3 regions of the Rhizobium sp. ZPR4 genome follow, and region 1 is predicted to be linked to each of the others. Evidence: riboswitches for the same ligand, from Rfam matches in the RefSeq annotation. Region 1 holds a riboswitch; each other region holds the start of a gene.
What was found. A riboswitch is a leader RNA that binds a small molecule or an ion and turns the genes downstream of it on or off. The one in region 1 is predicted to bind cobalamin.

Region 1 (3,272 bases):
AGGCTGCAGAGTCGGCAATCGGGCCGAGTTCGACGACGAAGCTATCGAATTCGTCGTGGTCGTGCGGCGTGCCGTCCTCATGCTCCAGCTCGTGATGCGATTTGCGGTTGACGATATCGTCTTCCGTGCCGATGCCGAGACCGAGCAGAACTGCGGCCGGCACGTCGCCGTTCTTCGCTTCGATGATCGTCGGCTTGCGGGCGGTGCGCGAGGCAACCTCGGCGCGGACACGGCCAAGCCCGTCGTCGTCGATCAGATCGGTCTTGTTGAGCACGATCAGATCGGCGCAAGTCAGCTGATCCTCGAAAAGCTCCTCGATCGGGCTTTCGTGATCGAGCGAGTCGTCCTCGACACGGCGGGCTTCCACAGCGTCGTGATCGTCGGCGAAACGCCCGGCGGCAACGGCAGCGCTATCGACCACGGTGATGACGCCATCGACGGTGACGTGGGTGCGAATGTCGGGCCAGTTGAAGGCGGCGACCAGCGGCTGCGGCAGCGCAAGACCGGAGGTTTCGATTACGATATGATCCGGACGCGCATCGCGCTCCAAAAGCTTCGTCATGGTCGGAATGAAATCGTCGGCGACGGTGCAGCAGATGCAGCCGTTGGTCAGCTCGATGATATCGTCTTCGGTGCAGTTCTCCGCGCCGCAGCCCTTCAGCACGTCCCCGTCGACGCCGAGATCGCCGAACTCGTTGATGATCAAAGCGATCTTCTTGCCGCCGGCATTCTGCAGGAGGTTGCGGATCATCGTCGTCTTGCCGGCTCCCAGGAAGCCGGTGATGACGGTGGCGGGAATCTTTTCCTGGTTCATATGGATCAACCCTTCATTTTCAGCGGCAGGCCCGCTGCGATAAAATAAACTTCGGCGCTCGCCGCCGCGACCATCTGGTGCAGGCGGCCGGCATGATCGCGAAATTCGCGCGCCATGCGATTTTCCGGCACGATGCCGAGACCAACTTCGTTGGATACGAAAACGAGCCGCGATCGTGCCCGTGGCAGAAATTCGGCGAGAGCGGCAAACTCCGCCGCCATGTCACGCTCCGCCATCATCAGATTGGTGACCCAGAGCGTCAGGCAGTCGACAAGCACGGCTCGCCCCTCGGCGTCGATGGCGGCGAGCCGCGCGACGAGGTCGATCGGCTCCTCATGCGTCTGCCAGAGATCGCCGCGGTCGGCACGATGTTGTGTAATGCGTTCGCGCATCTCATCGTCCCACGCCTGACCTGTCGCCACATAGTGACGCTCGAGGCCGGTATCCGAAACCAGAGATTCTGCGAATCTGGATTTGCCGGAACGCGCGCCACCGAGGACGAAAATGGCTCGGGAAATCGAAGACGACATGCGCTACGCCCGCTCCCACAGAAAAACGAGGGTTGGCAGCACGCAGCTGAAACCGGAAAACGGGCGCCTACACGCCGAAAACTCATCTTGTGCCACGACAACCTCCGTGCTGGCAGCGGAACTCTCGTCCCAGAACAGGCTCTGCGCCCGGCACGCATGGCAGGTCTCCTGGCTCACGGATAAGGCGCCGCGACGGGGGCAGACCGAAACCGGTCGCCCCCGATCGTGCGCCAGCGGGTCTTTCTCGCCTTCCCGGCAATCCATCATGAAAAGGCGGACGATTCGTAGAATGAGAGGCGTCCAGCCCCGGTTGATCATGATGCCACGCCAGTGGCTTTTTCGATTTGCGCCTGCCCCGCCCCGTTCGCCCCATGCGAATCATCGACGAAATAGACTTCAAACCGAACGAAAGACCCTGACCGCTCTACAGTCGCGGGGTCGGCTGTGATGAGGACGCCCGGATTGGGTCCGTCCCGTCACATTCCCTTTTCATCCCATGCGGCGGATCGCCGCTCAGGAACCATTCGTTATGCCGCAATGATTAGGCTTTCACTTAGTTCAAGTCAATCAAGGGCATGGATGCGACCTTAGCCATCCTGATTGCGAAATCAGCTGAAAATTCCCATTAAGCCAGCGGTTTTTTTGCCGTATTTCTTTGATGTTAGAAGTTTATAGAGGGTAAGCCCTCATATTCGAGCAAAACCGTAACGTTCGCTTCCCATGTTGCAGAAATTCCAACCGCGACGCCTCGGCGTCTTCTCGGCCCTATTCGATCTCGGTCGCTTCAGGGCATTGCTGCGCCGTGGCGAATTGGGCCTTGTTTTCGCCGGCGCGCTGGTGGGAATAGCGTCCGGCTGCGCCGTAACCGCGATGAGCTATATCTCGCGCAAGCTTCACAGCCTCATCTACGGCATAACCGACTACGAACGCTTGAGTTCGGCGGCAATGGCGATTCCCGACAAATCGGTGTTGTTCATCGCCCCGATCGCTGGCGGAATCATCCTCGGCATACTGCTCTATATATTGTCGCGCACGCGCAAGAAGCCGATGGTCGACCCGATCGAAGCCAATGCGCTGCATGGCGGCCGCATGTCGCTCACGGACAGCATCATCGTCGCGGTGCAGAACCTGATCTCGAACGGCTTTGGAGCCTCTGTCGGGCTTGAAGCAGGTTACACACAGATCGCCGCCGGCATTGCCTCGAAATTCGGCTACAAGATGCAGATGCGGCGCGCCGATCTACGCATGCTCGTCGGCTGCGGCGCGGCCGGCGCTATCGCCGCCGCCTTCAATGCGCCGCTCACCGGCGCCTTCTACGCCTTCGAGTTGATCATCGGCAGCTATTCCATCCTCACGCTGACGCCCGTCGTCGTCTCAGCACTGATTTCAACGATGATCGCAAGGCTGCTTGCGGGCGACGACTTCGCCATCGATATCGATCATTTCGGCGCGATCGTCCCGGCAGACTATCTTCCAGCCATCCTGCTCGGCGCCTTCTGCGCCGGTATCGGCATCCTGATCATGCAGGGCGTCGCCTGGGTCGAAGAGCTGGCACGCAAGAGCTCCATCGCGCCGCCCTTCCGGCCCGCACTGGGCGGCCTGGTCGTCGGAACACTGGCGCTGATCTCGCCGCAGGTTCTTTCGGCCGGCCATGGCGCACTGCATCTCAATCTGTCTACGGACGTGACGCTGGGCGCCTTGGTGGGTCTATTCCTGCTGAAATCGCTCGCCTCGGCGATATCGATCGGCTCCGGTTTCAGAGGTGGACTGTTCTTCGCCTCGCTGTTCATGGGCGCGCTGCTCGGCAAGATCTTCGCCTATTGCGCCCCCTATTTCGATCATGCGACGCTGACGCCGGTCGTCTATGCCGTGGTCGGCATGAGCTCGCTTGCCGTTGCAATCATCGGCGGGCCGCTGACAATGACCTT
Region 2 (3,272 bases), on a different replicon from region 1:
TCACGCCAAAGCCACCGGGAACGCGCTGAAACCAAGTGGAGCGCCACTTCTTGAAACCTGCCGCGTCTCGCTCGTACTCCTCCAGATATGCCTTCTGTTCCGCTACTCGAGCACGAAATGTATCAACAACATTGCGTGCGCCAGCCTTCGGCTTATCAGCCTTTTTTGAAGTCCATTTCTCAAGAAAGTTTGCCATTGATCCGATCTCTTCAGGTTAGCGTTCTTTGTCAAGCCGCCGTTGCTTGGGAAGCGATGACGAAGCTCCTCCGCATGGATGCCCGCATATATGTAAAGGATAGATGTATAATGGCAACATAATACGTCATTATTATCGATAATTGGCCTCTGCAGCCACCTCTGGAGACCAGGGGCGCCCAAATTTCGCGGATTTTCCGACCCGACCAGCCATTTTCAAACATGATCTGAAACGTCGGCAAGACGTGCTGCGGCGCATACTTGCTTGAAATGCTCTATGGCGGTGCACAAACCTGCGGGTGTATGGATGGGCAATTGATGCCTTCTCTGGCTCTTGCCGCCATTTGTTGTCCGGCAAACTCATATGCGTTCGCCACTACGACACCGAGGGCGGAGATACCAATCTCCGCCCTCGGTCTGCATTCACTTCGGGATCACTCCGTGATCCTGTGCGTTCTTCTTCTCTACGCTGCCTTTGTCAGCTCGCCATGCGGATCGAGCACGAACTTCGTTGCAGCACCTTGATCGAAACTCTCATATCCTTGTGCCGCATCTTCGAGTGAAATGATCTTGGCGTTGACAATATCGGCAATCGGCAACCTGTCGTGCAGGATCGCCTGCATGAGCTGGCGATTGTACTTCAGCACCGGCGTCTGACCCGTATGGAAGGATTGCGCTTTCGCCCAGCCGAGACCAAAGCGCAGAGACAGGCTGCCTTGCTTGGCAGCACTGTCTGCGGCACCAGGATCCTCCGTCACATACAGTCCGGGAATGCCGATCGAACCAGCGGCTCGTGTAATCTCCATCATTTGATTGAGCACGATCGCGGGCTGCTCCCCGCCCGAATGACCGCGCGCCTCGAAACCGACTGCATCGATCGCACTATCCACTTCATTGGTGCCGACGACTTCCGCGATCATATCGCCCAGACGATCGCTCTTGGAAAGATCGATGGGCTCGAAACCGACCTTGGCTGCATGTGCAAGACGATCCTTGTTGAAGTCACCGATCATGACGACGGCGGCACCCAGGATACGAGCGGAAGCAGCAGCAGCCAGACCGACCGGCCCTGCACCTGCGACATAGACCGTAGAACCCACCCCGACGCCCGCACGAACGGCTCCGTGAAAGCCCGTCGGCAGAATGTCGGAAAGCATGGTCAGATCACGGATCTTCGCCATGGCCTTGTCTCGATCCGGGAACTTCAACAGATTGAAATCCGCATAAGGCACCATCACGTAGCGCGCCTGGCCGCCAATCCAGCCGCCCATGTCGACGTAGCCATAGGCGCCGCCGGCGCGCGACGGATTGACCGTCAGGCAGACGCCGGTGTCCTGCGACTTGCAGCAACGGCAACGGCCGCAGGCAACGTTGAACGGAACCGAGACGATGTCGCCGACATCGAGCATCTCGACATCGATACCCTTTTCAATGATCTGTCCGGTGATCTCATGCCCGAGCACGAGGCCGGGCATCGCAGTCGTGCGACCACGAACCATGTGCTGATCGGAGCCGCAGATATTCGTGGAGATCACCTTCAGGATCACACCATGTTCGATGCGTCTGCCGTCCGGCGCCTCCAGCTTCGGATCGTCGATATCGCGCACGTCGACCTTGCCGGGCCGCATATAGACGACGCCTCTGTTCCCAGTCATGCCATCTCCTCCTTGATTGAACGCTTGATGATTGCCCGAATGTCGGACCTCTTCGGATCGGCCCGCTCCTCAACGGGCTGAACGGCAGCAAAATCGGTCTCGGGAGCAGCAGCTTTCGCGGCATCCCGGCCGGCGCAAGCATGACTGACAGGAAGCTGCGCGAGATTGGAACGGGGTGATCCCAGGGAACCCGCATTCACCTCTCGATCGCCCACCGCGATCAGTCAAGCCTGCCGTCAAGGCTGGTTTCCGGGCTTGGACCTGTCCTTTCGGACATCTCGACACCTTCCCGGCACTTCTGCCAGTGGCATCGATCGAGATATTCGGTCCGCTACCGTTGCGGGGGCAGCACCGGCTTCTGACCGGTTTCCCAATTATCCGTCGGGCGCTTCCCGATGGCACCTTGAACATGTCCAGAAGATCACGGGAGGAACCGTGTTGCGCATGAAAAAACGACATCATCGCTCTGCTGGGCGACATGAGGCGCTTTCATTCCATATGGCAAAATGACAAACCGCTGCCAGCGATCATGTCGCGGCAAGGACAGAAGCGATCACAGCACTTCACGAATCGAGCCTGACCGACGCTATCCACATCGGTCAGGCTCAGAGATTATCAAGCTGCCCGCTTCAGCGCATCGCCAAGCACGGAGACGATCGTTTCGATCTCAGCCCGCTCGATGATGAGTGGCGGAGAGAGCGCGATGATATCGCCGGTTACGCGGATCAACAGGCCCTTCTGGAAGCAATCGACAAAGACGTCGTAGGCGCGCGTGCCGGGAGCACCATCACGCGAGGCGAGTTCGACGGCGCCGACGAGACCGAGATTGCGGATATCGACCACATGCGGCAGACCCTTCAGCGAATGCAGGGCGTTCTGCCAGTCCTCGGCAAGCTCGGCTGCACGCGTCAGCAGGCCTTCTTCCTCGTAGATTTCCATGGTCGCGAGTCCGGCGGCGCAAGCGACCGGATGGCCGGAATAGGTATAGCCGTGGAAGAGCTCGATCTGGTTTTCCGGGCCGGTCATCAGGCCATCATAGACCTTGCGGCTGGCAAAGACGGCGCCCATCGGTATCGTGCCGTTGGTGATGCCTTTTGCTGTCGTGACGAGATCGGGGACCACGCCGAAATACTCGGTCGCAAACGGGGTGCCGAGGCGGCCGAAACCGGTGATCACTTCATCAAAAATCAGCAGGATGCCATATTTGTCGGCGATGGCGCGCAGCCGCTCCAGATAGCCCTTCGGCGGCAGGATGACGCCGGCGGAACCGGACATCGGCTCGACGATGACGGCTGCGATCGTTTCAGCCCCGTGCAGCGCGACCAGCCGTTCCAGATCTTCAGCAAGCTCGATGCCATGGGCCGGAAGGCCCTTGCTGAAGGCGTTGCGCTCGATATCAAGCGTATGACGCATGTGATCGGC
Region 3 (3,272 bases), 1.3 Mb from region 1:
ATGGAAGATGAGCTTCGGGAAACGGATTGATTTGTGGAAGCTGTTGAGCCGGTCATGTGTCTTTTCGCCGGCATCCCTAAGCTTTTGCGCCGTGCGCACCGCCACCTGCTCATGGCTGATATAGTCCCGTTCTTCCGCAAGCCAGTGCGGCCTGTTGCGGTTGATGCGGCCCGTGCGCAGGAATTCGCTGTAGCCCGTTGTCGATACCGGTGGCGCCGGTTCGGGCTCGGCGGGCTTCCCAGCGTCGAAATACCTGAGTTTGGCCATGCCGGATCTCGCTTTAGACGTCTCTGGACGGCATGGTAGATGGAATAGCTTGAGCCGGGCTTAACCATTTTGAGACGCCGCACCTTTTGGGAGACAGACAAACATGCCTGGAGTTATCGATCTCAAGCAGCTTCTGTCCGGCATGAAACCAAATCTCGCCGAGGGCGAATTCGTCTATTGCAGTGTGCCGGCGCCGGTATTGGCCGATCATTGGCATCTAGACCCGATCGGGCTGTTCCGGGAAAAGGAGGGAGTGACGCTGATCCTTTCGCTGGAGGCGGCCCGCAAAGCGGGATTTCCGGCCACTCCCGCCATGCGCATGATCACGCTTGAAGTTCACTCGTCCCTGGAGGCGGTCGGGCTTACTGCGGCCTTCGCCACGGCCCTTGGAAATGAGGGTATTAGCGCCAATGTTGTCGCCGGCTATTATCATGATCACATCTTCGTTCCGGCTGCCGATGCGGAGCGCGCCATGGCTGCGCTGCTGGCGCTTTCCGCCACCCAAGCGCCCCGTTGATAACGGCTCTGTCGCATTCAGGATAAAGCGTCATCATTCGGGTGCGGATGGGCTGCATGTCCGCATTTTGATGTAGCCGCATAAGCGATTGAATTGTCTTTCGATAATGCCTCTTCACGGAGCCATCTTGGCGTTCCGTTTCGCCTGTCGTCAATTTCGGAGCCGATGTCGCATTGCAGCGCAGCGGCTGGCGGAGCCGAGAGCTATGATGCCATCAATCTCAAGGTGCCGTCTGCTAGGGAGACGGAGAATTGGGAAGCCGGTCAAAATCCGGCGCTGCCCCCGCAACGGTGGTGGAGTGAGGCATGGCGAATAAAGCCACTGGGTCGATCGGCCTGGGAAGGTGCCATGGGGTTCTGGAAACAGGGCCGCTCCAGAGCCCGGAAACCAGCCTTGGGCGCATAAGGTTTACTGACCGCGGCGGGTGGTCGGGACATTGCTTTTGGCCGCTCCCAACCGGCCACGCATGTCCTTTGCCCGCCTCCTGGTACTGCTAAGGATAGGCAAATGGACATCGGCAGCAAAGTTCTGCGGCAATTGAAGAACCACCGGACAGGCTTGAGCCTGGAGCAACCCTTCTACACCGATCCGGACTACTTCAAGCTCGACATGGAGACGATCTACTATCGTGACTGGCTGTTCATCGGCCATGATTGCGAAGTGCCGCGCGCGGGCAACTACTTCACCGTCCAGATCGGCGACTATCCCGTCGTCATCGTCCGCGGCCGCGATCAGGTCATCCGCGCCTTCCACAATAGCTGTCGCCATCGCGGCTCGCGGGTCTGCACGACCGAGCGCGGCTCCTCGGCAAAACTCGTCTGCCCCTATCACCAGTGGACCTATGAGCTCGATGGCTCGCTGCTTTTCGCCCGTCAGATGGCCGAGGATTTCGACAAGAGCCAGCATTCGCTGAAGCCGGTTCATTGCGAAAGCGTCGGCGGCTACATCTTCATCTGCCTGGCACAGAACGCTCCGGATTTCGCCTCGGTCCGCGCCTCGATCGAGCCTTATATGGCGCCGCACCGCATCAGCGAAGCCAAGGTCGCCTTCCAGAGCACCATCATCGAGAAGGGCAACTGGAAGCTCGTCTGGGAAAACAACCGCGAATGCTATCATTGCGCGGCCAATCACCCCGAGCTTTGCCGCACTTTCCCGGAAGCGCCGACCGTGACCGGCGTACAGGGTGCGCTGAACGATCCCGTCATCGCCGAGCACTGGCAACGCTGCGAAGCCGCAGGCCTGCCGAGCGAATTCAAGCTCTCGCCGGACGGACAGTTCCGCACGGCCCGCATGCCGCTGATCGAAGGTGCGGAAAGCTACACCATGTCCGGCCAGAATGCCGTCAGGCGGCCGCTCTCGCCCGACGTGACGATCAACGGCATCGGCACCATGCTATTGTTCCATTACCCGACGACGTGGAACCACATCCTCGGCGACCACGCGATCTCCTTCCGCGTCCTGCCGATCAGCGCCGAGGAAACAGCCGTCACCACGAAGTGGCTTGTTCACAAGGATGCCGTGGAAGGCGTCGACTACAATCTCGAAGAGCTGACCCACGTCTGGACCGAAACCAACGACCAGGACCGCCGTATCGTCGAGGAAAATGCCTTCGGCATCCGCTCGCCGGCCTATGAACCAGGTCCCTATTCGGAAATCCATGAAGGTGGCGTCATGCAGTTCGTCGAATGGTACACGACTTTCATGATCAACCGGCTGCAGGGCGACCAGGCCAAGCTGTCGGCGGTTGCCTGAGCATGAACATGGCCGTCTCTCTTTCGCATCGCCACCTCGACCAGATGCAGCCCTGGAATGACAGGCAGCATGTGCTCGAATGTCTCTCGGTGACACCCGAAGCACCCGATGTGATGACCTTCACATTCGGGTCCGACAAGGACAACTGGTTCCGCTATCTGCCGGGCCAGTTCGTGACGCTGGAGCTGCCGACGGCTCCGGAGCCCGTCATGCGCACCTATACGCTATCATCGACGCCGTCGCGGCCCTTCTCTGTCGCGGTGACGGTGAAGGCGCAGAAGGACAGCGTCGGCACGCGCTGGATGTTCGAGAACCTGAAGCCCGGCATGCGCATCAAGGCGTTCGGCCCGCTCGGCGATTTCAGCCATATCCGCCATCCCGGCGAGAAGTACCTCTTCGTTTCCGCCGGCTCCGGCATCACGCCGATGATGTCGATGACGCGCTACATGTCCGATATCGCACCGCTGTCGGATATCACCTTCGTCAACTGTTCTCGCAGCCCGGCCGATATCATCTTCCGCTCCGAGCTCGAATATCTTGCGCGCTTTATGCCGAACCTCAATCTCGGCTTCATCGTCGAAGGCTGTGGCCGCACCGATCTCTGGTCCGGCTTGAAGGGCCGCATCGATAAAGCAAAGATCGGCCTGCTGGCGCCCGATTTCATGGATCGGACGATCTTCTGCTGCGGCCCTGAGGTCTTCATGGATGCCGTGCGCTCCATGTTGGAAGCTCATGG

Region 2: linked by a shared signal. The riboswitch ahead of fdhA (formaldehyde dehydrogenase, glutathione-independent) and the one ahead of cobU (bifunctional adenosylcobinamide kinase/adenosylcobinamide-phosphate guanylyltransferase) in region 1 are both predicted to bind cobalamin.
Region 3: linked by a shared signal. The riboswitch ahead of ABOK31_RS02240 (aromatic ring-hydroxylating dioxygenase subunit alpha) and the one ahead of cobU (bifunctional adenosylcobinamide kinase/adenosylcobinamide-phosphate guanylyltransferase) in region 1 are both predicted to bind cobalamin.

Annotation. Positions count from the first base shown of each region.
Region 1 covers NZ_CP157967.1:1,763,477-1,766,748, forward strand. Annotated here, with positions in the region: gene cobW (cobalamin biosynthesis protein CobW) at 1-814, opposite strand, end outside; gene cobU (bifunctional adenosylcobinamide kinase/adenosylcobinamide-phosphate guanylyltransferase) at 820-1,344, opposite strand; cobalamin riboswitch at 1,485-1,884, opposite strand; gene ABOK31_RS08700 (chloride channel protein) at 2,065-3,272, shown strand, end outside.
Region 2 covers NZ_CP157968.1:275,257-278,528, forward strand. Annotated here, with positions in the region: gene ABOK31_RS20815 (hypothetical protein) at 1-196, opposite strand, end outside; gene fdhA (formaldehyde dehydrogenase, glutathione-independent) at 660-1,850, opposite strand; cobalamin riboswitch at 2,073-2,271, opposite strand; gene ABOK31_RS20825 (aspartate aminotransferase family protein) at 2,466-3,272, opposite strand, start outside.
Region 3 covers NZ_CP157967.1:465,339-468,610, forward strand. Annotated here, with positions in the region: gene ABOK31_RS02230 (DUF6656 family protein) at 1-267, opposite strand, end outside; gene ABOK31_RS02235 (ACT domain-containing protein) at 371-784, shown strand; cobalamin riboswitch at 991-1,195, shown strand; gene ABOK31_RS02240 (aromatic ring-hydroxylating dioxygenase subunit alpha) at 1,292-2,536, shown strand; gene ABOK31_RS02245 (hybrid-cluster NAD(P)-dependent oxidoreductase) at 2,539-3,272, shown strand, end outside.